4 regions of the Desulfofarcimen acetoxidans DSM 771 genome follow, and region 1 is predicted to be linked to each of the others. Evidence: riboswitches for the same ligand, from Rfam matches in the RefSeq annotation. Region 1 holds a riboswitch; each other region holds the start of a gene.
The links. A riboswitch is a leader RNA that binds a small molecule or an ion and turns the genes downstream of it on or off. The one in region 1 is predicted to bind cyclic di-GMP.
Positions count from the first base shown of each region.

Region 2: linked by a shared signal. The riboswitch ahead of DTOX_RS24945 (methyl-accepting chemotaxis protein) and the one ahead of DTOX_RS18430 (hypothetical protein) in region 1 are both predicted to bind cyclic di-GMP.
Region 3: linked by a shared signal. The riboswitch ahead of DTOX_RS16320 (methyl-accepting chemotaxis protein) and the one ahead of DTOX_RS18430 (hypothetical protein) in region 1 are both predicted to bind cyclic di-GMP.
Region 4: linked by a shared signal. The riboswitch ahead of DTOX_RS19335 (hypothetical protein) and the one ahead of DTOX_RS18430 (hypothetical protein) in region 1 are both predicted to bind cyclic di-GMP.

Region 1 is NC_013216.1:3,970,842-3,979,097, forward strand. Features, by position in the region: gene DTOX_RS18415 (DnaJ family domain-containing protein) at 1-103, shown strand, start outside; gene DTOX_RS18420 (ABC transporter permease) at 105-911, opposite strand; gene DTOX_RS18425 (ABC transporter ATP-binding protein) at 1,020-1,991, opposite strand; cyclic di-GMP riboswitch class II at 2,509-2,593, shown strand; gene DTOX_RS18430 (hypothetical protein) at 2,776-3,000, shown strand; gene DTOX_RS18435 (methyl-accepting chemotaxis protein) at 3,363-4,556, opposite strand; gene lepB (signal peptidase I) at 5,252-5,512, opposite strand; gene DTOX_RS18440 (RtcB family protein) at 5,509-6,711, opposite strand; gene DTOX_RS18445 (transglutaminase-like domain-containing protein) at 7,129-7,761, opposite strand; gene DTOX_RS18450 (RNA-guided endonuclease InsQ/TnpB family protein) at 7,990-8,256, opposite strand, start outside.
Region 2 is NC_013216.1:3,606,761-3,615,016, reverse strand. Features, by position in the region: gene DTOX_RS16520 (IS1634 family transposase) at 1-86, opposite strand, end outside; gene DTOX_RS16510 (hypothetical protein) at 511-1,062, shown strand; gene DTOX_RS16505 (IS4 family transposase) at 1,272-2,198, shown strand; gene DTOX_RS16500 (hypothetical protein) at 2,545-3,195, opposite strand; gene DTOX_RS16495 (hypothetical protein) at 3,255-4,037, shown strand; partial or broken gene DTOX_RS23195 (transposase) at 4,207-4,347, opposite strand; gene DTOX_RS24945 (methyl-accepting chemotaxis protein) at 4,897-5,724, opposite strand; cyclic di-GMP riboswitch class II at 5,775-5,859, opposite strand; gene DTOX_RS16485 (DUF3786 domain-containing protein) at 6,412-7,212, opposite strand; gene DTOX_RS16480 (MarR family winged helix-turn-helix transcriptional regulator) at 7,241-7,603, opposite strand; gene sugE (quaternary ammonium compound efflux SMR transporter SugE) at 7,942-8,256, opposite strand, start outside.
Region 3 is NC_013216.1:3,570,873-3,579,128, reverse strand. Features, by position in the region: gene groL (chaperonin GroEL) at 1-49, shown strand, start outside; gene DTOX_RS16340 (O-antigen ligase family protein) at 455-1,696, opposite strand; gene DTOX_RS23160 (hypothetical protein) at 2,054-2,227, shown strand; gene DTOX_RS16330 (hypothetical protein) at 2,611-2,862, opposite strand; gene DTOX_RS16325 (DUF1540 domain-containing protein) at 2,954-3,223, opposite strand; cyclic di-GMP riboswitch class I at 3,468-3,558, shown strand; gene DTOX_RS16320 (methyl-accepting chemotaxis protein) at 3,738-5,297, shown strand; gene DTOX_RS16315 (GerAB/ArcD/ProY family transporter) at 5,549-6,631, shown strand; gene cysK (cysteine synthase A) at 6,720-7,634, shown strand; gene DTOX_RS21670 (methylated-DNA--[protein]-cysteine S-methyltransferase) at 7,650-8,234, shown strand.
Region 4 is NC_013216.1:4,172,306-4,180,561, forward strand. Features, by position in the region: gene DTOX_RS21755 (S-layer homology domain-containing protein) at 1-2,226, opposite strand, end outside; gene DTOX_RS19335 (hypothetical protein) at 2,605-2,862, opposite strand; cyclic di-GMP riboswitch class I at 2,937-3,024, opposite strand; gene DTOX_RS19340 (VanZ family protein) at 3,118-3,606, opposite strand; gene DTOX_RS19345 (SDR family NAD(P)-dependent oxidoreductase) at 3,610-4,647, opposite strand; gene DTOX_RS19350 (hypothetical protein) at 5,233-5,652, shown strand; gene DTOX_RS19355 (hypothetical protein) at 5,680-5,916, shown strand; gene DTOX_RS19360 (Fic family protein) at 6,115-7,176, opposite strand; gene DTOX_RS19365 (polysaccharide biosynthesis protein) at 7,478-8,256, opposite strand, start outside.

The DNA.
Region 1 (8,256 bases):
TGACTGCTGCATGAAGGAAGATGAAAAACAGTCTTTGAAAACAAGATTATCCAAGCTGCTTCTCAAATACAACATTATGATGGAGAGAAGATGCAGGAGATAATTCACTGAATAAGCCTGTTTTTGACCATAGCCAAAGGAATTCTTAAGGTCAAGACAACAAATATTAATAGCCAGATTAGATCAGATAACATAGCCCATGATACCTGTCCCAAAATCAGCGGACGTATTAGCTGCACAGCGTGGTATAGGGGGGTTAGCCAGGGAAGAAAACCGGCCCAATCAGGAAGATTATCTACCGGAAAAAAAACCCCGCCAAACAAAAACATTGGTGAAATAAACAATGTAAAAAAATATCCGAAGGAATCATAGTTTGGTGCAATACTGGTCCAGATAAGAGACATAACACAAAAAGACATAGCCATCAGAGCCAGCGGCACAGGCAACAAAAGCGCCCAAACCGATTTAACCAAACCAAACATAACTACCACCATAAAAAAAACAACGCCGTAGAGAACCCCTTTACAGGTACCATATAGTATCTCACCCATAACCACATCATCCATACTCACAGGAGTGGCTACCATGCCGTGAAAGGTTTTCTGGTAACCCATACGGGTAAAACTGCCATAGGTCATTTCATAAGATGTAGCAAACATAGCCGAAGAGGCAATGAGCGCAGGGGCCAGATACTGAATGTAAGAGAGCCCGTTAATCTGGCTTACATAAGTACCCAGACCAAAGCCCATAGCCCATAGGTAAAGCATTGGCTCAACAAAATTAAACATGATATTGGCCTGCCAGGTCTTTTTAAAAACCAGCATATTGCGGTAGAAAACCTTCATAACCAACGGCCAGGATAAATCCGGAACAGTAGTTACACCGGACAACAAACGTTTTATTTTTTTCATAAGCATCCACCTCCCGCAAAATAACACCAAAACACCCATCATTCAATATTATTCTCTAACTCAGGCTGACTTCATCTACAATCACGCGTATAACAAACACATTGACAGTCACTGAAGATTACCGGAGGATTCTTCATCCAAACTCTCACCCGTCAGCTTCAAAAATACATCCTCTAAATTACTGGCTCTGAGTCTTCGGTAATTAATGGTCAATCCGAGTTCAGCAGCTTTTTGAGAAACCAACCGGGATAATTCCCGACCGTGATTAGTAAAGAGAAGCACATCGTCACCCAATGTCTGACTGCCTTTAACCATTTCTTCGCAGCCATTTAAAAGAGAATCATAATGCTCTGAAGCAATTCCTAACTCTAAAACCTCTTGACCAACATGCCGGTCTACCAGTTCCTGCGGCGTACCTTGCTCCAAGACTTTACCCCTATAAATTACTACAAGCATGTCACAAAGCTGCTCAGCCTCTTCTAAATAGTGTGTCGTCAAAAGTATGGTTGTACCGGCTTCCTTTAGTTTTCTTAAGCGCTGCCAAACCAGGTGACGGGCATAAGGATCTAATCCAGTAGTTGGTTCATCCAGAATTAATAGCTCCGGATTGTTGATCAGCGCCCTCCCTATAGTCAAACGCCGCTTTAAACCTCCGGAAAGGTTATCTACGACCTCACGGGATTTTTCAGTTAAATCCATAAACTCCAGTATCTCGTCTGAGCGCTTGAGTGCCAGTGCCTTTTTCATCCTAAAATAACTGGCATAAACAATCAGATTTTGGCGCACAGTCAGCTCCTGATCCAGGTTATCTTCCTGCGGCACCACACCGATTCTCCCCTTAATGCTCCTGCCTCTTGACATAATATTTTCCCCAAATACTTCGAGTTTGCCTGAAGTAACCGGGGAAAAACCGCAAATCATTTTTACTATAGATGTTTTCCCTGCACCGTTAGGACCCAGCAGACCCAAGCAATTGCCTCGGTATACTTCCATATTGACACCCTTCACTGCTTCAAAACCATCATAAGACTTTACCAAATACCTGGCATAAACTACTTTTTCTCTGACTTTATCACTCATCTGCATCACCCTGTAATAAGAATCCCGTATTGCCAATGCAAACGGTATTGGTGTTTTGCTCAAAACTCGATATGATAGTTAATATTGTAAACGCAATGGTTTGTTTTTCTTTCCACGATCCAATTATACAGTAGAGGAAGTGTTTGTGTATATACTTGTCGCCCTACCGGGCGAACGCTCCTGGGTTATTCGGACACTCCAAATCTTGATGAGTTCCGTACAGCCCGCAGATTTCCGGCCACACCTTGAATTTATATTTTTTTCGCAGTATTTCATCACCTAAAATCCCCAAATTACAGTTTTACACTAGTTCTATAAAACGCTGTTTAATTGCCCACTTATATTCTACTTTTGCAGGAATACGCCGTTTTATAGAGAATATTTAACACATGGAATGTAGTACCTAAAAATGAAGTGCTGCAATTAACCATCCCGGATTACCAAACTATAATGCTTCTATACAGTAAATTAACATGAAAGTATTATAATCCCTTGCGATTATAAATATAAAATTAATGAGTTTCTTGGGAACTATGACATCAACTCTTTATCTGGGCATCTTAGAGTTGATTGAGTTAGTGATGCAACCGACCTTGAAGAAAAAAGGTCGGTTTTTATTTTTTAAAGTACTGTTTTTAAAAAAACATAATAAAATTTGAACAATTATCAAATTATTGATTAAAAACTCATCTTCGTGGATTATAAAGTTAAAAATGTAGTAATTACTTAGTAAAGCACAGTTAGTTATTTTAGGGTTATTTTAAAATAAGGACATCAAAGGAGGATGGTTAAAAAAATGTCTGAATGTCCACGCTTAAAAACATGTCCATTTTTTAATGATAAAATGGCAAGTATGCCCTCAACAGCAGAATTGTACAAGAAGAAATATTGCATGACAGATTGTAGTAAGTGTGCCAGATACATGGTCCTTAAGGAAAAAGGTATGGATATGGTTCCTGCGGATTTATTTCCAAATCAATATGATAGGGCTAAAAAATTACTTAGCTAACAATAGTTTATATATAATTCCAAGTTAAAGTGCTTATTCTTAAACGCTTCGTCTTTGGCTGCTTAACTAACTGTGCATTTGCTAAGTCAAGCATATCGCATGTGTCGAGAGTCCAGGAGGGGTAGAATAATCTATCCCTCTTTTTTGTACTTATTATCACTATAAATATCATATGGATGGTAGTTTCACTTGGCCCGGTATCAAAATCAAGAGCGACATTATGCCTGTTAGCTAGGGAAACAAAAAAAGGTTACACAATAAATGTAACCCAATAATATTTATTTTTATTAGAAATATATTACCTCTATTTATGAATAATGATATTAACCATCCTAATCTGATAGTTAGTCCTTTTTAAGGTTTTAATTCTTTGTTTTAAGATTATCTTGAAGATTAATAAAAGCTTTTAACATATCTGAAGAGGCAAGCATCAATTTTTCAATATTTTTTGAATTACAATCCATTGATAAATTTTCAGCTGCCTCGTGTACTCTTCTATGGGGCAAATCCACTTCTACATAAGCCTTTATAGAACTGTATTTGTCCCTGTTTTCCTCATACCATTTGCCAAAGGCACATTCCTTGTAACCAGTAACTTTCACTTTTTTACCTGCATCTGCTATAGTCTTCTTAAGGAAATTGGCATGATCTATTAGTCTGGCAGCCAGGATACTTATAACCGATTTACTACCGGATAATACTAGACTCGGATTTATTATTTCGCACAGGTTATCTGCTTCATTTCTCAAAAGATTGCCGATATACTCACTTGTTTCTGCAAGAGCTTCGGATAAATCTGATAAATTTGTAGCAATGGCATTTTGTTCCTCTGTAGCACCTGATATATTGGCAATCATACTGGCACATTCTTCAATTTGGATTGTACCCTCCTGAAATATACCACCAACGTTGTTTGACTCATCCAGATACTGTTCAAAAGTGTTCTTCACATTTAATATGTTGTCATTTGTTATAGACGATTTTAAATTCATTTGTTCGGATATTTTTTTTACATTACCGACGGCATCCTTGGTTTGTGCAGCCAGTTTTCGTACTTCTTCTGCCACAACATTAAAACCCCTGCCTGCCTCGCCTGCTCTAGCCGCTTCAATAGCGGCATTTAGAGCCAGTAAATTAGTTTGATCCGCTATATAAGCTACATTCTGACTTATATGGTCTATTTGTTTTACCTGTTTTCCTAGTTCCTCCACATTGCTAACCATTTCTAATATGACATCTCCTGTTTTATCGCCAAATTGAGACAAAATATTAATCTTACTGACACCTTCTTCTGACCCAGCTTTTACCTGCTCCATAGTAGCATTAATATGCTGAACGGAGGAAGAAACCTCTTCAGTCATACCAGTCATTTGCTGACTGGTAGCAGACAATTCCGATGCTTTTATTGTTATCTCCTGTATCTTTAGCATAGCTTGAAAAGATATTAATTCAGTATGAGCTAAGGAAAAAGCAGCTAATGCGGTAATAAAATCAGAATTATCTCTCTTAGTTAGGCTATCTGTAGTAGACTTAGGTTTTGAGAAATTTAAAAACATAATGCTATATCCTCTCTTATTATGTTTACTTAATTTAATTAACTTTTATTAAATATTTCATCAACAATAGTGAAAATCTTCTTACAATAATTAATAGATATTTTACAATTACTTTGACATATCTACAAGATAAAAATATTAAAATCCGGTATAATTGTAGAATACCGACATTTATTTTGCGTTATATTACATAATAATATATTTCTTAATTATTAACTTCAAAAAATAACAAATTTATATCGCTGCTGTTTTCTTATTGCCGACTTAACTCATCTACAGCCCTCTGCAAATCATCCTCCCCAGGCTGTGTGTGAGTTAAAGCCTGCTGAATGTTCGGTGTGCCATTATTTTCAACATTCCCAGCCAGTCGTGCACCACGTCTAAGTTATAGTGGTACAGCTACCAGCGATCTTCAACGACAATAGCGGCCCCATCACACAAGTCTTGATGTTTACAGCGGCATAACGAAAGGATATAGATTTTAATCTATATCCTTTCGTAACAGACCGTCTGTAGTCATACAGGGATTTACAACGGCCAGTACCGCACTCAATAACATGAGGTGAATAGTATTCCTCACCTGCTGATTAAATGGGTCGCCTTCGACGATAAGTGGTCATACTGCGAATAGCTCGTGATGCCTCGCTTGCTCAGTCCCCGAGAAAAAGAAGGTAATAACTATATATCTTAAATATTTACTCTAATATTTTTATTTCATCAAATGAATAATATATAAACTCTGCTTTACCTATAATACTATTAATAGAGAGCGCTCCCCAATATCTACTATCATAACCATTATTTCCATTATCACCCATTAAAAAAATATTATTAGCCGGTATTTTATATGATTCAAATTTATTAATAGGTAATTCAGATATATAAGGTTCTTTTAACGGTTTGCCATTAATATAAACAATACTATTATTCAGATAATGCCTTCCGATTAATCCTATTCCCCCGCCTTAAAGTTATAAATCGGTTTAATAACTTTCACAATATCTGCCGTCGGCCCGATATTGTTTACGATGTCATCCATATTCTTATAGGCCATAGGACACTCATCCAAGGTTTCTTTATTGACAGATGTAGTATAGACATCCTTCATCTGTTTTTTAAATTCCGAAACAGTAAAACTTTGTTTTGCCTTGGTCCTGCTCATGAGCCTTCCTGCGCCATGGGGAGCAGAGCAGTTCCAGTCCTCATTGCCTTTGCCAATACAAATAAGACTGCCATCCCTCATATTGATCGGAATTAAAAGCCTCTCCCCTTTCTTTGCAGATACCGCTCCTTTCCGTAAGATCATCGTATCGGTATCAATGTAGTTATGAGTTGTAGTGAACTGCTCCACTACGTCCAATTTCATGCCTTTTACGATCTCTGTAATCATCGCTTTGCGGTTCAGTTCTGCAAACTGCTGGGCGATATTCATATCATGTATATAGTCCTCGAATAGACTGCCGGTTACATAAGCAAGAGGAAACGGAATATCTGTCAATACTTGATTCTTGAATTCCTTTAAAGCGTTCTGGATTTCTTTATCACGTCCTTCCGATTTATAGCGGGCAATAAGTGCCTCAATGTCGGATTTGTCATTACGGTTTAACTGCTTATAACCAGCTTCTTGATAATATTTTGCCACTTCAAGGCCTAAGTGACGGCTGCCCGAATGAACCACAACATACAGGTTGCCCTCCTCATCCTTGTTTACTTCAATAAAATGATTGCCGCCACCCAATGTTCCAATACTCTTTTCTGCTCTATCCAATTTTACTTCCTTGTGACAACGGAGCTGTGTTAAATCAATTTGCTCGTTATAGCGATGCGGTGTCTTCCTAACCTCAAATCCTGACGGTATTTTTTCATAAATCAACTTATTTAACTTTTGCAGTTCCAGTCGCTTATTAGTTATCGAAATTGTCTCCATGCCGCAACCGATATCCACCCCAACTAAATTAGGTACCACTTTATCCGCAATGGTCATGGTAGTCCCAATAGTACAACCGGCTCCGGCATGTACATCCGGCATAATCCGGATTTTGCTTTCTTTTACAAACTCCTGATTGCAAAGAGTTTCAATCTGAGAAGCAGCACCTTCTTCTAGAACATCGGTATACACCTTCGCCATATTACATTTTCCTTTAATTTCCAACATAGTTTTTCACCGTTCCATTCTGATATTTCACGTTTTTAACTTAAATTCCTCACCCTCATAACTTTTTCTTTATTTCATACGATGACAGACATTCCTTACTATCAATGTTCATTCGAGAGTAACATGTTCTCCTTTACAACGGTATCAGCTTTTATTGCCTGTTGGAACATGTCAAAATACCACACAGGCCGCGTAAACACTAGGCTTTTAGTTTTCTATCCTTATTACCGTTTCCACATGTGTCGATAGTGAAAAGGGGATATACTCTATCAATCACCTTAAATACTTTTCTTAATAATATCTATTTCGTTATATTGTCCCTTAAGATAAAAATAAATGATTTCGGGTGGTTAAGAATTTCTTTCATACAAATTAATGTTAAAGAAGTGTCATTAACTGGATTATGATGTAACACGATTACTCGGCAATATCCGGCATTTCATTGACATAGTCAGGAATGTTATCAATAACATCTTGTAAGCAAATAGCATTATCCAGCATTTCCATTGTATCCTTGTGAGGGCTTGCATATATCCCAGGCCAAAAAAATTCATCATAATTTTGCCGATTGGTAAATGCAAGTAATGGTTTATTAAAAGAAAACTGTGCGTTTTTCCCATTTGTATTTCCTCTGGCATCAACTTTTATCCAATAACTATTCACATATATTGCATTATAACAATGAACACAATATCCGAGCGAATCATCTTCTGCAAGCGTTATATGCTGAAAACACATTCCTGTTGGTATACCCTGTGTTCTTAACAAAGCTGCAAGTAAGTTAGCCTTGGCATGGCAAATTCCTGTTTTATACTTGAGAACATCCGATGCTTTTGATGTAATAATTTTTGCTTTTATATCAAATGAGTGCGGAATTTCATCCCTTACATACTCAAATGCAATTTTTGCTTTTTCAGCATCCGTATTTATATGCTTAAAAAGCTGTTTTGCCTTTCCTGTTATTAATGGTGATGAAAAATCTATATACTTATTTTCCTGTAAGAATACTGCAAAATCCATATTAAGTTTCATTCCTTTCGCTGTGCTCAAGGCAAAAATCCTTTTACATAATCTAGCTTCTCACTGGTAAAATTATTTTTATGGTAACATAGTGAACTACCCCCGCTTACGTTCCACTAAGAAGCGGGGGCTTCCAAAGGAACATCAACGAGCGTTTCCTGATTCATCAGCCACGGCCTACCGTTACAAAGAGCAATAGGTCTTACACGGCCTCCAGCAGGCATGACTTCGGGCGGTCCCCGCCCTACAACTATATATCTAAGCCGCTAGCATTTCTAAGCCACGACGTTCTATCAATATGGCTGACACCAAATCCCTGGGCATAACCATTCCACAAGCAGGACACCGGTGCACTCTGACACTCAAATCCTTTGGCACATTGGCACCACAAAGACATGTCTGGGAAGTGCCATGAGGAGGGACAGGAAGAAATATTTTACCATATCTGTGACATTTATACTCAACAAAGTTTCTGAATGTACCCCATGAAGCATCATGTATGCTTTTAGCTAGGTAGTGGTTTTT
Region 2 (8,256 bases), 360 kb from region 1:
ACTTCTACTTTTAATTCGGGCATTATCTTCATCAATATTTCGGGGGGTAATTTAGCTAGTTGTTCTAAAATAGGTTGTAAGTCCATGACGATCCCTCACTAATATTTATTCTTATTAGTGAGGGATTGTCACAAAAAACAGAAATCCTTCCAGCTTATGGATCAGTTATTTTTATGGTTGTAATTAATATTACTTATGCTCCACTATTTTACAGGTCTAAATTTTTAACTTGCGGAAGGTGGGTCATTAAGAAAGGTTTGGAGAATGCAATACCCAAAGTCAAAGATAAAAATATCAAAAAAACTTTTAATTTAATTATATAACCAAAAAGAATACAGCATTAGCGAAATAGTAAAGAATAACCGGGATTAGCTAGGCAATATTATACCATCATGTTAAAAATAGTCTGTTAAATAATAGTATCACTATTGCCTTTTTTGTTCCATTGCTACACAAACCCCAACTCTGGTGGTTAATAAAAAACCATAAAATTAAAGTTGAGGAACCGAAATGAAAAAAAAACTATTTCTAATAGGCTTACTCTGTCTAGTTATAATTTACGTATGTTCGCAAAATGAGTCTAATGAAAAACGAATAAAAGAACAGATTTTCCTCGTAATGCAAGAGGAAAATCTAAAAGTTAATAAGATCTATCACCTTGAGTTGATAAAGAATGGTGTTCTGTTTTTTTATGAACAAGATGGGGGAGTAAACGCTGGTCTTGTTAAAGATGTCCGGGGGGGATGGAAATGTGTTATGGCTGGTGGAAGGGTTGACTTAAACACCGGTAATGATTTGCACTACTGTGCCTTACATTTTAGCGATGTATCATTATCCCTAATTTATGGGATAAATAAAGATCCAGAAATTGAACGAGTGGTAGTGGAAACAAGCGGTATAAAAGGTATAAAACAAGAAAAACAGGCTAAAATAATTCAAACGGAAGGTGGTTTGAGGATATGGTTTAACCTTTATAGCGGGCCGTTAAATTCGCAGATTAAAGTTATTGGTCATACTAAAAGTGGGAAGATATTTTTTTTAAGTAAACCCGAAAAGCTTTGAATTTCTCCCCATGGCTAAAGTCCTTATCTTTACCCATAAGTCCTTGAGTAAGATAGAATGAATCTGCTTATGCTATACGCAGAAAATGTGTGATAAATTACCCAAATCGGTTATGATGCTTAAATATGGTAATGGACGCATTGTCAAAAATTTTCTAAAATTGTCTCATGAATAATTTACCTGTATCTCTCAAACCAACAAATCAATCAATGCTTTGGGCAACTAAAGAGTGCGGTACGGCTAACTTTGGTGATACCCGTCTCACTCATCGACTGGTTTCACTGGCTGCAAGCCTTATTGAGCATCCAGAAAAATCTTTGCCTGAAGCACTTGGTCAGTGGAGCGATGTCAAGGCTGCCTATCGTTTCTTTGATAACGAGAAAGTAACTGTTGAAGCCATATATGATGCACACAGAAAGGCCACTATAGAAAAAATCAAGAATCAACCGGTGGTTTTGGCCATCCAAGATACCACCATTTTCAACTATACCTTACATCGAGAAACAAAAGGGTTGGGACCTATCGGTCAAGCGGGTCTTTCCGGCTTCTTTCTACATTCTTGTCTTGCTGCATCCGCTGAAGGAGTTCCATTAGGAATCTTGGCCCATCGCTTATGGGTACGTTCACTAGAACCCAAGGAGAAAACACATAAAAAGCGACCTATCGAAGACAAGGAAAGTGTTCGCTGGATTGATGTTACCCGGGAAGTAGCCGAAACGGTTTCTCCCTTTACCAAAGTAGTAATGGTGGGTGACAGAGAAAGTGATATTTTTGACCTCTTTCTCCTAGCCAGCGCTAATCAGTATGATATCTTGGTCCGTGCTGCTTGGAACCGCCGCATTGATCAGTCGCATGATTACCTATGGCCTGTTGTTGAAAGCGCCCCGGTATTGGGCCGTACGGTTATCAATATACCACGTGCCGATAAGCGCCCAGAACGAGAGGCTGTTGTTCTTACCTTACAGGCTGCCACTGTTACCTTAAAACCACCGAAACATCGGGGAAAAGAAAAATTAGCTGCACCTACTCTTAATGCCCTGCTTGTTCAGGAACAATCGCCACCCGAAGGAGAAAAGCCAATAGAGTGGATGCTGTTAACTACCCTGCCTGTTACTACCATGGTAAAATACTTATAAATTATAAAACATATTTATTTATTTTCAATAAAAAAACTATAAATCCTTTTATTTCAATAGAATAATATTCCGACAATAATAGACAAATTTTTCTTAGTTAACATAACGTACAAAACAGAAACCCGCCGTTTTCTCCCATGATGGGCGATTACGGCGGGTTTTGTGTTTTTCTGTGTTTACAGTTTTACTAGTTGCTTACATTAATCTTTTTTACAGAAATCCAATAATGATGCGGGTTTGAGCATTGTTGCGTTACTGCTGCACTGCTACATCCGCGAGCTGGAAATTTCCAGCTACAACAAACTCTAATTATCTTCGGTTTTCAGGGTTAGTTGTGGGTTGACATCTAACGTGGATATATACCGTATTTTGCTGTGATATAATCCCACGGTAGAAATCCTGCGTCAGCATCATCTGATGACATACAACTAGCGAAACGTGATACAGGTAGACCATCACTCACTCCACAAGATACACCATTCCAATAATCGTCTTTAACAATATTTTGATGGGTAACAAAGAGACCATATCCACCTTCTTGGGTAGGTGCAGGAAAACTGATTTTCCTAACCCATGCCGGATTTTCTTTTGTAAATACCATTTCTTCATCTACTACTAACTGTTTAGGTATTGGATCAGGTGGTAAATCACCTCCTAAAATTTGAACACCAGGTAAAACTTTTGTCGGGCCAAATTGATAAATTTTAATTCTAGCTCTTATGGGTTCTGTTATATTATAGGACTTATTATCAATTGTCCTTACTCCCATAACCCAAGTTGCGCTATACATATCCCCATCTGGTTGCGGATCATCTTTAAGTATACAACCAGAAATATAATAATCAGTATTGGTGGGTTGTTGAGGTGCTGGCTGTTCGGTAACGGTAACCTTTTTTTCCGGATCAAGCTCGAAAGTTTGATACCAGACAGTTTCATTTAAGTGCCATCCCTCTGCAGATCCAGGAGCATACCCGGAAGGAGCTGACTGTATTTTCAAATAATCCTTTAATTTTATACCAGACCAATCAGGCCAATTAAGAGTATCAAGCCATTGACATGACCCGGGGGAAACATAGAGAATCTGTTGAAAATCAATTATTTACATTACTAAAAAAAACACCGGTTTACTTCAACCGGGCAGCAGATTATAAGGAACTATCCAAAAAATATGATTATGTAGTGGTTGCAACCGGTAAAGATACTGCGGCAAAGGAAATGGGATTATGGATAGACTATGGGGTAGTACATCTTAGGGGAGGGCTGGTCTTTGGAACTTTTGAATCAACTTCATCGACAGTTTATTTTAATACCCGTTATGCAGGTCAAGGATATGCCAGGCTTGCGCCATGGAGTTCTACCCAGGCTATAATAGGTTTATGTAACATCGGTTGCAGTGAATATGAAATGGATAGGTTATATACTAATTTTTTAGAAGAAGAAAATTTGGCACATCTGGAGTTTTATTATAAGTTTTCATTACCAATATTCTCTACTGGTAGGGTAAGTAACTTTAAGTCAGGCAATGTTTTACTTGTGGGTCGTTCTGCTGGGTTAACAGAAAGATTACTTGGTACAGGTGCTGTTGAAGCTCTTATAAGTGGTATTTTGGCTGCAAGAGCAATGATCCATGATTTGGATTACGAATCTCTTGTTAAACCTTTACAAAAACACGTGGAAAACATTTCAGCAATTAGAGCCCCATATGAAAATCTCGATAACGAAGGCCTTGACAGGTTAGTAGCAATGATTAATACACCTGGTATTAAACAGGCTATTTATAATACAGGAATAAATTTTATCGATATGGCCGGAGGCATATTAAATAAAATTAAAAGTTAGACTTTAGTCTCAAAAAAAACTTTATATTTCGTAAAACAAGGAAATTTTACATCAAACTTTAAACAACAGGACTCGCTGGCTTTGGCTGTCGTTGCGGAATGGGGAGTAATTCTTGTGTCCATAATGATTCCATGAGAAAATTGAATGGCGAGCTTCTCTCGGTAGACTTACTTTGACAGCTTTGCCTGATCAAATCTCTTAATCTCAACGCTACTTTATCGCGTAATACCTTGTATCTATATTTTGTAACCCATACAATATGATATTTTATATCATATACCGAGTGACTACTTTTACTATATTCTGTCATAACATTCACCTCTATGTGAATGTTATCCTTTTCCTTCTCAAAATAATCACACTAAAGCTGTTCGCCTAAAGACGAAGGTTTTAGACCTAGCATTTTGAAAATAAACTGATGTATGGATTGTTGCCTCTGAATACGATCATTGTTGACAGCCTTCAATGTAACTTTGAATAATTTCTCATTAAGTTGCCACTTTTAAAGTGTCCTGTCGTAATCACTGAACAGTGCAAATGCAGTTACTCCCACAGATATCATCAATAGCTGCTCCAAGCTTGAATTTATCCGGCGATATGAATTAGAAGCTACCCCATATTCTAACCATATTGTTGGTGTAAGGAATCTTTAAAAAAATCAATATCACAAACAATAGTTTTCTTTGTGTTAAAGTCGTACATAATACTGCTGAAATAAAAAAGTATTTTTAAATGAAGTCCTGACCTAAAAGAAAGTATGGAAAAGGATGCTATTAATAACATTCTTATGAGCTGCAATTATGTAAATATTAGCTTTATTCAGAAAGTTTTCAGTTTAAATGGCTGGTCGTAAAGTTGCCTATTTTACTAACTCTGCAGCTATTTCTTTTAACTTATTTGAAATACCTTGACAACCTTCAATTGATATGGCAACCTCTTCCATTGAGGATGCCTGTTCTTCAGCTATAGTTGAAATTTGATTAATATGTTGATCTAGCTCTTGTATAGCACTCGTTATTTTAAGTAATATATCTGCCACTTCCTTAATAGAACCATTTGTGCGACTTGCCAATTTTCTTATTTCCCCTGCCACTACATTGAACCCCCTACCCAGGTCACCAGCCCTTGCTGCTTCAATGGCTGCGTTTAACCCAAGTAGGTGTGTTTGGGAGGATATTTCTTTAATTAAATTTAAAACCATATCTGTTTGTCGAATATTATTATTAATAGTGTCTACTTCGTTAGATAAGTCAACTGTTACTGATGCCAGTTCCTGAGAAGCAGAGGAGAGATTAGTTGTTGAATTATTTACAGTATCCAAGGATATCAATAATTTGTCAGCATGTTCTAAAAGTGCTTCATACGTAGTAATTGGCATAAAAATACCAATAGTACCGATCATTTTTCTATTATCTGTAAAAATTGGAGCAGCCTTACCCACATATGCAAAGCCATAAATATTTATATCTGTTATTTTATCTACTATACGGGATTGATTTTTAATTACCCTATCCGTTAATGATCCTGGCTTAATTAAGTCTCCTTTTTTTACATTATGATTAATTGCTATACCGGGCTCATAATATTTAAACTCTTTAAGATCAGTAATAGAAATAGCCACTTCAGCACCCCAGATTAATTTAAAACACTTGGAGGAATTAATTATATCACTCCATGATATGTCCATGATTTTAACCTCCCCAATTATATTTTTATGATATAAAATAGCCACTATTTTAAAATAGTGGCCGGTTGCATCACTTACTCAGTAAACCCCAGATGCCCAAATTATAGAGTTCACTTCATAGTATCCCGTATAAATATTATTGTTTAGATGGTGTATATATCAATTTTACTATTCTATAATTGTTTAAAAAACCCTTTATAAGCTAATGTTAATTTTTATTTACGTTAAGGCCGAATTTTTAAGATATTTTAATAGTTACTAAATAATTACCGGATAAAGCTGGTATAAATTTCCCCAAAAAAAGCATTAGTAAATAAAACCTAAAAATAAGGCTCACTGGCTTTGAGGGCTGTTGACAAATGACATAAGATCAATCTTTCACGAAAAAGGTGCCTGAAAACCCTTGATTTTCTTGGGTTCTCAACCCCCTTTTTTGTATAAAAGCATAGTTTGTCAACAGGCCCTTTGGCTGGCGAGCATAGTTGTTTAGTTTGGGTAGAAAGGCTTACTTTCGCGGTTACATCTTCTTGTTACACATTGTGATTATAATGTGCTATTTTTTTATTTTGAGGGGTTCATATATAAATAAAGTTTTTTAACGTTAAGATGTGGTCGGTAATCTTATATGGATATAAAAAGATCTTCCTTTCATAATTTAATCTCATATAAAAAATAATAATAAAATTCTTAACAGTGCCTGAGAGAGATTTTTTCTAACATCCTAACAAGCCCTGCGGTAATACCAAAGACTGATTGAATGTTGAGATTATCTTCTGCTGTGGAATCGAAAAATATATTGAGTTTGGATTCAAGTTCGTCTTCCGGCTTGCAATAACAAATGAGAATTGGGACTCTCGGTAGGGGGTGTAAAACTAGCGAAATATCAGAGGAATAATTTATCGTCGCTAGCTTTCCACCAAACAAATGTAAAATCATTTCAAAAAAATCAGTATGGGTATCTGCAATATGTTTCAGAGGTTTTTCACATATCGGCTCATAAAGCGGAATCCATGTCATCCCGTTTTTCAGTTCCCTAAAGGGAACCCATTCTCCGGTAACATTTTTTCCTGAACATGACAAAACATAGTCCAGTAATGGTAATGATAACCATGTAATTACGTGGCAATCAGATGTAATATTACCATTGGAATCAACAAAAAAGTCTTTTCCGAGACACTTGATTTTTAATTTCTCGCCAGAGAGCGATGCTCCCAGTCTTTTCGCTGATGAATAAAAATCTATGTTGGTAATTTCTCTTTTTAGTTGTCCCAGTATTTGCTGCTGCTGCTGTTCAATAGTCACCCGCTTATGTATTTTTATATCAAATCTTTCAGTTATATCATTTCCCAGGTGAGGGCAGTCGCCGAGACTTTTATGACCATTGATTACCGAAGTGGCAAAGGCCAGGCATGTCGGTACTTGGCATTGTCTGCAATTTGATTTTGGTAGTAACTTATAAATTTCCAGAGGATTATTTAGTTGAGACATAAATTATAACCTCTTTTCAAAAACAGCATTAAACTCGTTCTAATCCTTTTTTGATTTTTTCCAGCAGTGAAATCAATGCTTCCTTTTCGTGTCTGTCTAGAGTCAACATGACTTTATGCATGTAATCATTGTGTACGGGGAGAAAGGCGTGCATAAGTACAAAAGCCCTGTTAGTAAGGCAAACCCGGAACACTCTTTTATCGGCGGGGTCAGTATTTCGAAGCACCAGGTCTTCTTTTTCCAATCTCTCTATAAGCCCAGAGATTGTAGGTCTGGAGACCATTACTTTATTACCTAATTCTGACTGCGTTAATCCCCGGTCACCGGCCATATAAAGATGAATTAAAGCGTTGAATTTTGCCGAGGAAAGGCCGTAACGGGCAAAATGCATAGAAAAAACATCCTCTATAGCATCCCAGGTTGATTTTAATTCATATAACGTGCGTTTCGAAAGGCAGTAATCCTGTGCATCTCCGTTTTGCTTTATAGTTTAATCCCCCTCACCATATGTTAGTATGATAACATTAATGTTATCATGCTAACATTATCTAGTCAAGTTTATCAGTGCATGAAAATTGCACATTTCAAGGAAAATGTATATTAAACTTAAACAAACAGGACCCACGGGCTTTGGCTGGCGAGTTTATTTTTATTTTAAGTAGTAAGGTTTATTCTTAGATTAAATGTTCTTGTTGCACATTGTGTTAATGTTGTGCATCATATGTGTTTTTATTGACCAAGAAATTTAAAGCCAACGACCCCAGCTATTATCAATATCAGAAATATGATTCGATAGGGATTTATAGGCTCACCTAGAAATATTATTTCTAAGATAGCTACACCAACTGCACCAATTCCAGTCCAAATAGCATAAGCGGTTCCAATTGGCAAAGTTTTAGTAGCACATGCTAAAAAATAAAAACTTATCACAATTCCGGAAATAGTTAGGATAGATGGTGTTATCCGAGTAAAGCCATTAGTTTGTTTTAATGAAATTGCCCAGACTACCTCAAACAATGCAGCTATTAATAAATAGACCCAAGC
Region 3 (8,256 bases), 400 kb from region 1:
CGGCATGGGCGGCATGGGCGGTATGGGTGGCATGGGCGGCATGATGTAATAAGTGCCTTGAAGCCCTGTAGAATTAAGACTTTATAATATCCATGTTGCCCAAAAGGTAACGTTAGATTAGAGGCCTTTCATTAGTTCATTGAACTTTTGAGAGGTTTCTTTTTTACCGGCTTGGTATAATATAACTATAAAACCGAAGGCCCATCCCGCCTCCGCTTTTATTTGTCTTCCTCCTCAATTCTCTCCAGCCCAACGCTCTCCAGGATCTCATTTATCAATTCTTTAGTCAATACTTTCACCTCCTTCCGAGCAGTGACTTGACCATATTAACACTAACAAAGCTTATTGTCAATGAATTACTTGTCCTTATCTGACCAAAAGTAAAGCCCCAAGTTGTTATACAACAAGAGGCGATGTATATACTGATATTTACTATTTATAGAGTAACAAAACATCATCCCTCTTTCTCCCCCGCCGTATACCTGAGTGAGAATCCCAGCACAATCCAAAACAAAGGCATAATCAAAACTACCTCTATACTAAACAATCCCTGGATAATATAAGCCAGTATCATAGCCAAATACATTAACCCATATTTAGTTCTATATAAAGATAAGAAGAAAGACAAAAATGCCAGGTAGAAAAGAAGAGCAAAAACCCCCATTGTAATAGCTATTTCCAAAAATATGTTGTGCGCTTTGTCAATGGGATGCTGGTGCTTAGTTTTCAACCCGGCATAGCCCAAGTGATCCGGTCCAAGACCAAAAGCCCAATGAGCGGGCAATAACTTCAGCGTTTCTTTCCATATCATAACCCTGCCATTGCCGGCATTTTCCTCAAAACGCAGTGCGGCTGACGCCTCTCCGGCAATACTGCCGGCCCTGTTAAGAAACACGACACCCCCCTTGCTCAATGAACACAAGCAGAAAATAACAAAAAATGTTATCAATAAAAGGGCCGCTGGTTTCCTTATCTTGGGAAGGGGCAAAGCGTAAAGGAGGATAAATGTAAATGTAGTAAAAAATGCTATCCATGAACTCCTGGTCTGACATACTATAAGGCCGAGGTATATAAGGGCGCTGGAAATCAACCAGCGCAGCTTTTTTTTTCTCAGGTAGAAAAACATAGCTGCCGGCAGGATAAAAACCTGGTAACTGCCTAGAAAATCGGGATTTCCCAGAGTACTGTAACTGCGAATACCTTCCCGGTAGGGCTCATGAGGCACCGGGTTATAGCCTAAATACTGCAGCAGTGCAATAAATGATACCAGTACTGCGGTACAAACAGCATATTTTAATATTTGTTCAGCATGATTGCTGCGATAAGCAAGAATAAACAGCAGCAAACAAAACAGGTAAGTGGTATAACCAGTGTAGCGGTAAGGATTGCCGATCCAGGCAGTGACGGGTTCAGGGGCGAAAAGGGTAGAAAGCAAGCCAAAGAATATAAATAAACCCAGAGGAATAAAAGCAGGGTGTTTTAACTGTATCCGGTCATTGCTTAGAATAACTAAAGACATGATACCTAAAACAGCCAGCATAATATACCTGGGTGCGTAAAAGCAGTCCAGAAAATACTGGTTAATTGAAGGAAAAGAGGAACAAAGCTTGTAAGGGATGACTACCAGGGGATAGATAGCTGCCGTGAACCAAAGTATAAGGAAACTCATTTCCCGCCGAGTTTTTAACAGCTCCATTATCAGAATCTCCTTATTTTACAAGTTGAGATTGTGCTGCCAGATCGGCTGGTTTTGAGAACTGCCTGTTGTCAAAACATTTGGCATTGGATTATTCTATGCCGGACCAGCCTAAATTGTTAGCCTAAACAATAAAACATCAAAAAATAACAACCAATAGCAAAAATTCATATCTATAGCTATTAATCCGATATCCATATTAATAGTGTAGAAAGTATTATTACAATTATGTAACCAATTAATTATCGAGTTCATATTATAAATTATCCATAATATACCATATAAAGTTTTTATGGATGTGTTTTGAGTAGGAAGCAGGTCTGGTTTTTTAAATTATAGGATAAGGAGGGATATTATGTGCCACCACGAAGAAGAAAGGAAAGAAAAAGAGAGGAAAGAGAAAAAGAAAAGAAGGAAAGAAAAGAAAAGAAAGAAAGAAAGACTACAAAAGATTATTTTAATTTTGACTCTGGTGTTTATTCTGCTGCTAATTTGTTGTCTGATTTTAGCCTGTGGATGCCCACCGGATAAATGCATTCCCCCTAAGCCGGTAACTTGTTTCCAGAATCAATACCTTATCAATGATGTAGTTTCAAATTTTGAGTATGTTTTTGAATCAGCCTCAGAAAAACTTATTGCTTAGAACAAAGCTCTGAAAAAAAGCCAACACTTAATAATGATGCTTGCTTCTTCATATATAACAAAACGAGGCCTTTCATTAGTTCGTTGAATTTTTGAGAGGTCTCTTTTTACTTGCTTGGTCACGATATGACTATAAAACCGCAAGCCCATCCTGCCTCCGCTTTTGTTCGTCTTCCCCCTCAATTCTCTACGGCCCGAAGTTCACCATAATATTATTAATTAATTCTTTAGTAATATACAATAATGTTTGCAATAATTTTAGGGATAGCTTATTAAATATTCCAAAAGAGTTTATAGTACCAGGATGAGGCTGAATCCTTATTTTCCTCATCATTTTGGGATGCTTTCAGGTAAACCACTTCCGCTCCGATCAGCTTAGCGATTTGCTCAATTTCTATTTTTCTAATATGCTTAAAATTGATTCTTAAATCGGTTCCAACTGAACCTTCATAGATAAAACTTGGATTCTCTCCGTTTGATCTCAATTTGCTTTGTTCACGGACAAACAACATTGCTTTTTCCATTTCATCACCTGTTATATATTTTTAGTAATCAGATTATAAGAAAGGCGTGAGCTGTGAGCTCTCGCCTTTTAAAACAGACAAGACTGATTGTTTATATAAACCTAAATCCTGAATTTGATATACCCACAACATTGTTTGCAAGGGCTTGATTGGAACCTCTTTGCACATACGTTTTGCAAGCTGTAGCCATTGATAATCCTGCTGCTGTAGGTGCAATAGCATGGGCCATATTAGCGTCAATTTGAGGAGGTGCGACAGCTGCAACGTTATCAGTGGTGACAAGAATTTGGTTGGCTGCACACATATTTCCTGAGGCCCAATAGTGACAGTCAGCTACAGTACAACGAATATTCTGATTCATTTTATCATTCCTTTCGTGAGTTATATTGATATTTTCCTTGCTTAGTATCTCTCTGAATTCAGTAGATATACGTTTAACACATATTGATTGTGAGGGATTTATTGGCAAAATCGGAAGCAATTAACCATGATTAGTTTAATTTTCTAGGTTGATGGAAGGCCAACGCTTTAGTGATTTATCTTTGAAAAATATATATTTATGTGTAAAACAAGGATTTTGTGCTATAATGTCTAAAAAATAAAAAATAACTAATGGGCAAAACCATACGAAAGATGGTGACGCAAAACCTTGGATCTAAGGTCATAAAATATGGCTATGATTGCCAGGCTGCAAATACCTAAATTCTTTAGGAGGGGAAAGCAGCCCTCCTTTTTTATTTTGATTTATCGGTTAGTATAAATAATAACAAAAGGGGGTTGGAAAGTTATTCTGAGTTAGTTGGAGCATATCAGTTCTTAAAACTAAGCAGGGTTATTTTTGCATAATTTGCTTAAAAAATTAGGGGTGGATTAAAATGAAAAAAATTTCAACTAAAATTTGGGTAGGCTTTACATCTTTATTGGTACTGATGACAATCATGGTAGGTATCACTTACTATCAGTTGGGACAGTTGGTTGACCAATCTGAAGCTTTATCTCAGCATAGAATTCCGATGACAAATACTTCATACCAGCTGGCATTAAATTTTGCCCGTCAAGCAGCGGGTATTCGCGGTTATTTAGCAACCGGCAACGAAAAATTTATAGATGAGTATTCCCGGGCAAAAAAAGAATCAGATGAGGAAACCGCTTACATTGAAAAGAATCTTGCAAGTGATGAAAATAAACAGCTTTTTGCTCAAGTTAAGAGTGCTATAAATGATTTTGAACAATATCCTATGGCAATAATTTCAATGTATAAAGAACAGGGACAAAAAGCTGCTGCCTCATACATGACTGGCATTACCGCTCCGGCTAATGAAAGAGCTATTAATGAGATAAATAATTTTATAGTTATACAAAAACAAAAGATTCAACAAGAAGGAGATAATGTACAAAACAGAGCAATAAAAACGAGAACCTTTTCATTAGTAATACTTGTCTTTGGAGTAATATTAGGATTAACACTTGCTTTTTATATTACCAGGCCAATTACAATAGCTCTCAAGAAAATCAGTGATATTTCCTCTAAATATGCCGGGGGAGATTTTAGAGAAGCAATTGAGATTAAATCGACTGATGAATTGGGTCAACTGGCAGTTTCGCTAACTAAAATGCAGAAGAGCATTCAAGATATAATTCAAAAGTTGATAAATTCCTCCAAACAGATAAATGAGTCGGTTGCACAGATGGTTGCTCAAGCTCAGCAAACCTCTGCAGGGTCATCAGAAACAGCCGCTACAATGAGTGAAATTGCCGGCACGGTAGACAACATGTCACAAAATGCGCAGGATGTTTCTCATCGGGCCGGTATAGCTTCACAATATGCAGATAGAGGACATCAAGGCATTGAAATGGTGAATAATCAAATGAAGGAAATATCTACATCTACTATGCAGGTAGGCACTTCAATTAAAGATTTAAATACGGCAATAAGCAAAATAGGGCAATTTGTTGAAGTTATTACTAATATTGCAGATCAAACAAATTTACTGGCATTGAACGCTGCTATTGAAGCAGCAAGAGCAGGTGATGCGGGAAGAGGTTTTGCTGTTGTAGCCGAAGAGGTAAGAAAACTGGCTGAGCAATCAGCACAATCCACAAAAGAGATAGTACAGCTAATGAATGAAATTGAAGGGTATTCTATTCAGGCTGTGCAAGCCATAAAATTAGGGGATGAAAAAGTTGAACAGGGTAATGAGGTGGCAAACGAAGTGGGACAGAGTTTTAATGAAATAATAAAGGCAGTTCAGGAACTCAGTGAACAGGTGCAAACTATAGCGGCATCTACTGAACAGGTTTCCGCAGGTGTACAAAATGTTGCCGGGACAACAGAGGAACAAACAGCTGCTATGGAGGAAGTTTCTAACGCCGCCGGAAATTTAGACAAGTTAGCCGGTGATCTTAATTCGATAGTTGTTAATTTTAAAATATAAAATATGGCATGTTGGCTGCAATAACGATAAAATTACGTATGTAAAGATAGAACAGCCTTGCCGGGGCGTCTTATATTCATGATATCTTTCTTTTGATCTGTCTACGTTGACAGATCTTTTTCTTGCTTGACTTTGGAGAGGTTTTTCATATTTTGCTGCTGATAGCGGAACTTAAAATTGCGCAAGGCACATACAAAAACATAATTGTACTAATAATAATCTTATATAAATATACCGTTTAAGGAAGTATTATGAGTAATAAACAACATATTTCTGAAATTGCTTTTACATTTTTAATTATTGGCTTTCTTATCGGAACAGCAATAATGCTTGTACCGTCCGCTGTGATTTCGGATGCCAAGCAGGATGCATGGCTGTCTGTGTTAATAGCAGTATTTCCTTCTATTATTATTGTCAACGTATTAATATCATTACAAAGAATGTTTCCGGGTCAATCTATCATCCAGTACAGCGTTCAAATTTTAGGCTACCCATTTGGTAAAATAATTAATGGCCTATTGCTCTGGTTTGTTTTACACCTTTCTGTCCTGGTTCTTCGAGATGCGGAAGACTTTGTTCAGTTACTGTTATTGCCCAGAACGCCCCCGGTTTTAATAGCCATAGTCATTGTTATTGTAACTTTCGGTGCTTTAATAGGGGGATTTGAGGTGCTGGCCAGAATAACGGTTCTTATTATGCCAATATTGTTAATATTTTTTCTGGTGCTCTCTTTCCTGTCCTTGTTAAATGCTGACTTTAGTCGCATTACCCCTATTAATGAAAATGGATATATACCTATAATTAGGGGTGCAATAGAACCTGTATCTTTTCCTTTCGGAGAAATGATAATTTTTGCGTTTTTATTTTTTAATCATCAAAATATAAATAAATCACGAAACTTATTATTGCATGCTGTATTTGGCATATTAGTTGCCTTCATTGTTTTAGAAGTAGGGGTCTTGCGTTCGATTTTTGTTTTAGGCGTCGAAAGCTCAGGTCGTTATTTATTTCCTGTTCTTGGATCTACTTTCATGTCTTTGGTGGGCAATATTTTTGCTCCTATAGTTACAATTAACTGGTTTTGTTTTATGTTTATTAAGTTTGCTATTTGTTATTATGCGTTTAACTGGGGATTGGCAAATTGCTTGGGCATTCAAAACTACAGAAGTATCATGATACCAATAGGAATACTGATAATAGCACTTTCATTTTTTGTTTATTCCAATTATGTGGAAGAAATAAGCTTTGCCTCTGAAATCTGGCCTTATTACGCCATTCCTTTTGAGTACGGAATACCCCTGCTTCTTTGGGCAGCAGCAAAAGCACGCAATTGATAAATCTTATCTCCTTTTCGTGGCCGGGGTAAACTCATTGACATTATTATTGGGAAGTGATAGATTTGTGACAAAAAGGAGGCGGCTTATGCAAATCGTTGATGATATTACCTCATTAGTAGGGCAGACACCTTTACTCAGTTTAAATAAATTAGAAAAGTATTTGCCCGCCCGATTATTAGGCAAATTGGAGATGTTCAATCCCGGCGGCAGTGTTAAGGATCGCACCGCCTCTTCCATGATCCGGGCCGCTCGGGAGCAAGGCTTGCTTAATAAAGACAGTGTAATAATTGAACCGACCAGCGGCAATACAGGTATAGCTCTGGCTCTTATTTGCGCTGCCAGTGGCTGGCGGTTGATTTTAACTATGCCTGATACAATGAGTGAAGAGAGGCGCAAGCTTCTGCAGGCTTATGGCGCGGAGACAGTGCTGACGCCAGGCGCTGACGGAATGAGAGGAGCTATTGCCAGAGCTGAGGAACTGGCCGGTCAAATTCCGGATTCATTTATGCCTATGCAGTTTACTAACCCGGCTAACCCGGCAGCTCATTTAGCTACCGGTGAAGAAATCTGGCAGCAAACCGGCGGTCAGGTGGATATTTTTGTGGCCTGTGTGGGTACGGGCGGTACAATTACCGGAGTGGCGCAGGCTTTGAAAAAAAATAAGCCGGAAGTCAGGATAGTGGCTGTAGAGCCTGCCGCTTCTCCTGTATTAAGCGGTGGCAAAGCCGGTTTACATAAAATTCAGGGTATAGGAGCAGGTTTTATACCGGAGGTTTTGCAAACAGAACTTCTGGATGAAATAGTTGCCGTTACAGATGAAGCTGCTTTTAACATGACTCGCAGGTTAGCCGGGGAATTAGGCGTTTTAGCCGGTATTTCCTCCGGAGCCGCCGTGCACGCTGCCCTGAAACTGGCTGAAAAAGCGACTAATCAGGGTAAACTGGTAGTGGTATTGCTGCCCGACGGAGGGGAGCGGTACCTGTCTGCCGGTGTTTTTTAGGATTGGGGTGATTAAATGTTTTACCTGTCAATGGAAACAGCCTGGGGGTGGGTGTGTGCTGCCTGGTCAGCAGAGGGATTGGCCGCAGTCACCCTGCCGGAAAAAAATCCTTCAGAGTCCCATGAGTTTTTAACCAATAAAATGGCTGTCAGAAAGTTTTTGAAAGGTGAGGAATTATCCAGGCCGGCGATTCTTTTCGAAAATATGCCGGTTGAAGCCTTAGCCTCAGTTCAGACTGACTTAACCGGTGTTTTCCAGTTAAAAAACTGGCTGACAGGTTATTTTTCCGGGCAGCGGTTTCAGCCGGATATTAAGATAGACTGGACCGGCTATACTTTGTTTCAGAAACAGGTTTTGGAGGCTTTAAGGCAGATTCCTTGCGGCCAGGTTTTATCTTACTGCCAGTTGGCTGAAAAAATCGGCAGGCCTCGTGCTGCCAGAGCTGTCGGCAACGCTTTGTCAGCCAACCGGCATCTTCTGGTACTGCCCTGTCACCGCGTTATCCGGCAGGACGGCAGTCTGGGCGGGTTTGCCGGCAGGCCGGAATATAAAAAAAGATTGCTTGCGTGGGAATCTGAAGAATTGCGTAAATCTCTTTAATGTTGGGCGAGCTTGCTTATCT
Region 4 (8,256 bases), 200 kb from region 1:
CAATGAATCGTTGGTAATAGTAACAGTTGTCGGCTCAGTTGCACTACCCAAATCAATTGTCAAATTGCCTGACGCCGCGCCTAAAAGAAGAATTTGCGACTTAATAGTGTTTAGCCAGCTGTCAAAAGCGGCGTTTTCCCCCTGATCGGCTAAAGTAGTGGCTGTCACAGTGTCCGCTTTAGGTGATTGACACTTCTGAGCGTTATATACCACAATAGTATAAGCATAGGTCTTACCCGGGGTTAATCCTGTATCATTATAACCACGAGCAGTTCCGTCAAGCATTGCCGCATTTATTTTTGCACCATCTCTATAAAGATCAAAGCCTTTCGGATTGACTACTGTAGTTGTCCAGGACATCTCAACACTGTTCTGAGTTACACTTTCAATTTTGAGCACCGGCTTTTTAACTCTATTTGATATCATAACAGGAGATAAATTAGTGGCAAAGCTTATTTTTCCACCTGATATCGTGGATTCTCTGTAGTCCCACACCTCACCGTTCCAGTGAAAAGCACCTGGATCAGTCAATCCGGCAGGTACAGGCAAGGTAAGAATTACCTCTTTGTCACCTAAACCGCTAATTACAATATCCAGCGCCAAGGAATCGGCAGGAATCAAACCGGGATCAATAGTCACAGGATTAATTGCTACAGTAGGTGACACCAAGGTAGGCAAATCTATAACTAACGGTATTGACTGCCCTCCAACAGAAGCGGTCAAAGTAACTTCAGCCGGATGATTGCCCATGTTTATGGGAACCGGTGTACTTCCAACAGGTTCAGTTATATTAATCCCCACAACCTTAATTATAAAACCCGTGTCAGTACCTTTATAGTACAGTTTGTAATCAGTATCTAATGTCCTTTCAGCCAGAGTTAAGACAACAACTTGCTTAGCGTCATTTTTAAATACCGCGGACACAACATTTAAACTCGGACTAAAAGTAAAATCAGAAGCTTGTACACCGCTTAGCGCCTGGTTGAAGGAAACCTCTACGGTCGTTTTATTGATATCATTTACGGTAGTTAATACGGCTTGTGAAGAACCGCCGCCACCCCCGCCGCCGCCTCCACCCGAGGAGGTCGTTGCAAAGGAAGCTCTCATTGTACTCATGGTTTGCGTCTGACCCGCGCTGCCCACAGTCACATTATCATCAATGACTTCTACTTCACCGTTACTCGGATTCATGGCTCTAACGGCATATTGGCGATCAGGCAATACAACCAGCTTATATTGGCCGCTTGAATTTGTAGTTGCAACAAAGGTTGGATTAGTTGTAAACATTATTTCCACATTTGCCGCAGCATTATTGTTTTTATTATTTAGTCTACCGGTTATTATAGCTCCGTCTTCTAAAGTAAGATCCTGAGCGGTAATTTTATCAGCAGCAGCTGAAACATCACTGGCATAGCCCACAGTTTTGTCTGTAGTAGCCGTCAAATCGTAAACACCGGGATCCACCTCAAGTTTATACAAACCTTTTGCGTCAGTTGTGGTTTGCTTTATTACCTGAAAACCGTCTTTATCAAATAATTTAACTGCCGCATCTTTTACGGCACTGCCCTTATAGGTTACTTTTCCTTCTATCCCGGATTTCTCAACTGTCGTCGAACCCTTAGCTATGGCTGCATTCAAGCAAACTATAGCTTCCGCCCTGGTTATAGCTTTAAAGGGTTGAACAGTTTTATCAGGGTAACCGTTAATAATGCCGTTTTTAACCGCCGCATTCAGTCCGGCCTGCGACCAGGACGGTATGCTGCTTCTGTCAGCGAACTTGTCCAACTCTGTTAAATCACCGGCTGTATCAAGTTTCAGCAGCCTGGTTACTATCACGGCAACTTCCTGGCGGCTGATATTCCGGTCAGGTCTAAAAGTATTGTCTTCATAGCCGGAGATATAACCGGCAACTCTGGCCGCCTCTACATCCTTACTGAACCAATCGCCTGTCTTTACATCCGTAAAACTGTTGGTTTCATTTGAATTTTGAATTTTAAAAGACCTATTCACGAGTGCGACAAATTCGGCTCTGGACATTTCTTTATCCGGTTTAAACGTTCCGTCCGGATATCCGAATACCAGACCCTGATTTAACCAGCTGTTAATTTGATTATTAGCCCAGTGCCCGCTAATATCAGATAACTCGCCGGCCATCACGGAGCCTGCAACTCCAAGCAACAAGCATACAGCAAGCGCAATAATAAAAACTCTCTTACTTGATTGCAAATACAATACCTCCCTTTTTGTTTAATAAGCAACAACCGCTTTGGGGCTGCGCATAACTAAAAATAAAACCCGGCACCCTTTACTTCTTATAGTTAACAGTAGGATGATAAAGACCTATTCATTGGTTTATAAGATGACGTGTTACGGTCAAGCTCAGTTCGTCCAAATGCATCCCCCCAAAAAATTTTATCAGGCTCATAAAAACTTATGTTTTAATCCCTGAGATGGAATAATATTTCTACATTAACACCACAAATTCCTCTATTTTTAAGGCTATTTCTGTAATTTACATTAATTATACAAGCTAATAATACATATTACGAAAAGGCCAACCATACTTTCGATGATTGGCCTATTTCGATTAACTAATTAATTTCACTAATCTCTGGCAAGCTCCAGGCATTTACAAGAAAAGCGCAATTGTTCTTTTAAAAGATCTTCAATTGTTTTAATGCTTTTTGAATCGAGATCAATAAGAGCACAACCATTACTGTTTATCATAATCATGTAATCAACTTCACTGGGATTAAAGCCAACCTTAGTTAATTGTTCTTTTAAACTTAAAATATTGCTAATATCATTATTTGCGGCAGTACTTTTTCTTATAAACCTGGACAGAACAAAACTAAAGGCCAAAATAAAAAACCTCCTTAATGAGATGAAATAATAACAAAAGGCCTTAAGGAGATCTTACCATTTATGGTATAGTCTTTTGCAACCAGGCTATCTTATCGCTTAATGCAACTTAGACCCTTGGCTTTGCGTCTCTGGCTTTCGCCAGATTTGCCCTCTAAGGCTATTTTTACTATTTTAACTTAAATTCATCAAGAAGTAAACACATCTGTCTAAATATAGAGAGATATTAGGATAACTTGACGGATACACACAAAATTATGACCATTTATTAAATGCCGCAACAAAAAAGTACAAGCCAAGGCCCAATATCGTACCCAAACAATCCTTCAGCCAATCCTGAAATTCAGCTCCCCTGCCGGAAACAAATATTTGATGAAACTCATCCGTACAAGCGTAGCATGCACAAATTAAAAAGGCAGTCAAATATGCAGCGCGGCTTTTGAAACCGCTTTTGCGCAGCGCACTGAGCGCAAGAATACTCAATACCCCAAATACGCCTCCATGAGCATAGTCACGGGTTAAATTATTTACTTTATTTAATTTATAAGCTTTTGCATCTCGTCCCTCAACCTTATCGACACCTTCAATAACAGTTTTTGCCACCTTTTTACTGAGCGAATTGGATACCGGTGCCGGCTGCGAGGATAAATAAAATATGAAGGACATCCATGCCAATACCAATAACCAGGATAAAAACAGAGACTTTCCAATCTTTACATCTAATATTTTACAGGTCATTGCCATAACCTACTTCATCTTATAATACTCAACATACCAATCAGCAAATCTTTGCAACCCCTCTTCTATCGAAGTCTCAGGTTTAAATCCCACGGCTTCCTGCAGCAAACCGGTATCCGCATATGTTGCCGGTACGTCACCGGGCTTAATAGGCTCATATATTTTATTAAATACTATCTCTCTCCCGGCAGACTTGCTCAAGCACTTCTCCAGCGTTTCGATAAATACCATCAGCTTTTCAGGACTGTTGTTTCCAATATTAAAGACTTTATGCGGGACAGTCTTATCAGGGGCTTTACATAGAAGCCGCTCAATGCCCTCTACGATATCATCAATGTAAGTAAAATCCCGGTAAAGATCATTTTCAAAATCGCCATTGTTGAATATTCTGATAGGCTCTCCCGCAAAGTACCTCTGCGTGAAACCGAAATATGCCATATCGGGGCGGCCCATCGGACCGTAAACTGTGAAAAACCTCAGTCCTGTTGACGGTATTTTATACAGGTGACTGTAAGTATGAGCCATCAATTCGTTTGATTTTTTCGTGGCTGCATAGAGTGATACCGGGTGATCTACGAAATCCGATTCTTCAAACGGTACTTTTTTGTTAGATCCATATACAGAACTTGATGATGCATAAACCAGGTGATCAACCGGGCTATATCTGCAGGCTTCAAGAATGTTAAAAAAACCTATGATATTGCTCTGGATATATGCGTCAGGATTCTCCAGGGAATACCGCACTCCGGCTTGAGCTGCCAGGTTTACCACAATATTAGGCCTATACTCCTGAAAGGTCCCGGTTATTACATCCTTATCTGAAATGTCACCCTCAACAAAGGTAAACTGCTCAAAGAGTTTAAGCTGTTCCAAACGGGCGTACTTAAGCTTAACATCATAGTAATCATTTATATTGTCAATACCAATTACCCGGCAGCCTTGCTCCAGCAGTCTCTTGGACAAGAAGAATCCGATAAAACCTGCCGCTCCGGTAATAAGGTATATTTTACCGGTATCCGGTGATTTATGACCCACGTGCATAACCATTAATTCCAACCTCCACAGATTTATAATATTAACATCCACCAATATAGTTATAATATTGCATTTTTTTATGCTTTCGCTCAATTGCACATCAATATTTACATCTGAACTTAATGATTAAAGTTAAGTCGAGTCCAAGGTTTATCATCTATGTTTTAGTTGTTCTTGCTATTGTATAATACTGCCGGTACAATAGCCGACAGCCTAAAGTCTTTACTCTCCCCTTGTAATTATTATACCATAGACTGCCAGTAAATGGTCATAGAATTATGAAATCCTTTTGTTGCACAAGTGGATAATTGCCTACGCAGCTCCATCCTATTATATTATTGGGTCTGATTTATTTAGAAAAATAGCTGTTAATCTTTTACGGAGATCTATAACAGCCCTGCATGTTCAGGAAATCCGGTATCTGTTTGCAGCTATGGAATTGAGCAGACAAGTAATATATCAATGAATAGACACAATAGCGAATATTGTCGAAAAATTTTATAATCATACAGAAGGATATATATTCAATATGTACAATTATATAACTATGAAAACTATGAATGCCAAAGATAAATTTGAGAGAGGAGGTGATTGAAAATGCCTCTTATAGAATTATCCTTACTATACAAGGGTTTAGTTGTAATGGGCAAATTTCTTGTTGGACATGGTGCTATTGCCGGTAAGGCTTTTATTGCTCTAAAATCAGCAATTGCCGCTTATGGATTACCTTCGGTTATTAGTACTGTTGTTACTACAGGCATAGTAATTGGTGGTATTAAATGGACGGAAGAAAGAATTACTAATGTGCAAAAAATTGTTCGTGGTTTACAGGAAGAGGATTATCAAGCCGCAATAGAAAATTTTGTGCGTTTAAGTATTGCCACACATATACCTCAACACGTATTAATAGACAGAATAGGCGATTATTTATCAGCAGCAGGCAATGATTATGAAACTATTCAAAAAGTTAAGGGTGCATTATATGAAATTAAAAAACATATAGATGACGAGAATTAATAAGATTACTTGGGAGAATAACTTAAAATGAATTTTGTTAAATTTATCTCATTATTAAGAATAGCTTTAGAAATATTTATAGGAATCATAATCATAACAACTTATTTAAATAAATTATCCTTATGGTTGCAAATATTATTATCGATTTTAATTTCTGTTATTTTTGAACTAATAATTAAAAAAATAAAGCTTTATTACCTATTAAGAAAAACAAGAGATCAACAATTAATCGAAAATATCAAAAAAATCACTAAGAACAAATAAAATTAAGGCAGGTGCTCCTCATAAAGCCTGCCTTTTGCTAAACAGCATACCAAAACGAATCACTTGCTCCCAAATAAAGTCAGAGTATTTAAATCATGTATTTAATGCGGTTCAATTACCGAGCCATATATGAGATTAATGAAAATGGTTATCTGGTAATAGTTCTTGTTATTGGTCACAGAGGTGATAATAGGCTGTTTACTCTCGTGATTCATGATTGCGAATATAGGCTGTGCTGCGGCCAGCGCCGATTTTTATGATGTATTCTTCTTTTAACAAATCTGAAAGCGCCTTCTCAATTGTTGTAATACTTACATCCGGGCATAAGGTGGCGATTTCTGCCTTTGTGATTTTTCCTACTTTATTTGAAAAAATATGGCGAATACGCTCAGACTTCGTAAGCCCTTTATTACGAATTGTTTCTACCCTGCTTGCGAATTCTTTATACGCACTTAGAATAACACCTAGATAATATTTGACAAAGGGAGCATAGTTACTTTTCCCGTCATGCCATCCTTTGGAACTTAGCTCAAGCGCTTCATAATAACTTTCCTTAGTATTTTCAATAATCATTTCAATACTGATATACTTCCCAACAATATAGCCTTGCTGGTAAAGCAATAAAAGCGTCAACAATCTGCTCATGCGTCCATTACCATCATTAAAAGGGTGAATGCAGAGAAAATCCAGTATGAATTTTGCAATAAGTATTAGTGGGTCTATATCACTACGGTCAATGGCTTTTAAAAATTCCTTACTAAGCGCTTCCATGGCATCAACTGTAGCGTAGGCAGGTAAAGGCTGAAAGCGTGTCCTGCGGTTTCCTTCGTTATCTACTTCCTCAATAACGTTATCAGTATTTTTGTAGCGCCCACCTACAGATGCTGGACTATAAGTATATAAGTCTCGATGTAATTGTAAAATAATATTGGGGGTTGGAGGAATATACTCATAGTTTTCGTGTATAGTATTTAATACTTCACGATATCCGGCTATTTCCTGTTCATCTCGATTCCTCGGTACCGCTTCCTCAATAACTAACTCATGTAACCGGGCTTCAGAAGTATAAATTCCTTCAATTCGGTTTGAGGCACCGGTACTTTGAATCTTGGCAACCTTAAGCATCGCTTCTAAAATATCAGGTTGCACCTCTATAAAGAGTTCTTGTTTGCCTTTATACTCGTGGATAGCAGAAAGAAGATTAACGATATCCGGCTTATAAAGCTCCGAATCTATTGCATGGTAATCAAACTTTCTCATGATAATAATCATCCTACCTTATCCACATTTAATCTGCATAAATTATACTACTATTTCATGCAGAAAACAATAACCATATGTAAACTTTTTGCATAATTTCAATTAGTAATTTCCCAAGTAGACCGCCACTAAATGTAAATATATGTTATTAGAATTGTGACACACACTTTTCAGATCCAAAAAGCTGTTCGACGTTCTCCATGGCATCACCCTTACATTTATCTCCTCAATCAATCGTTGACCGCTTATGCCCCGGTAAAAATTTGAAATTAAAATTACTAAATTTTAAAAATCAGATCCACTAGCCAACCATATCTTTTCGATATATCTTTATATTTGGCAGGAGAACCGTCAATGCTTTAAAAACATCCCCGGTCACAACATCCTCTCCCAACTCTCTCAAACGAAAAACTTCCAACTCCAATGTCTCCAAATCCACACTCCCCGCATTAGCCACAAATATCCTCCTATGCCGGGTAGCAGAAGAACCCTCTTCTGCCGTCAGCAATTCCTCAAACAGCTTCTCCCCCGGCCTAATCCCGGTAAATTTAATTTCACAATCCACGCCCGACAAATCAATAATACATTTAGCTAAATCCACAATCTTCACCGGCTCACCCATGTCCAGCACAAATATCTCCCCACCCTGAGCCATAGCCCCTGCCTGAATCACCAACTGCACAGCCTCGGGTATAGTCATAAAGTACCTCTTCATTTCCGGGTGAGTAACAGTAACCGGCCCTCCCTGAGCAATCTGCCGCTTAAAGATAGGCACTACACTGCCATTGCTCCCCAAGACATTGCCAAACCGAACAGCCGCATAAACAGTATCACTTATACTGTTCATCTGCTGCAATATCAGCTCAGCCAAACGCTTGGTAGCCCCCATAACACTGGAAGGATTAACTGCTTTATCTGTTGAAAGCATAATAAAAACATCTGTTCCAACCCTGTCGGCTGCTTCTGCTAAATTCTTTGTACCCAAAACATTCGTCTTCACTGACTCATCAGGGTGCAGTTCCATCAGAGGTACATGCTTATGCGCAGCAGCATGAAAAACCACTGACGGCCTATATTTCT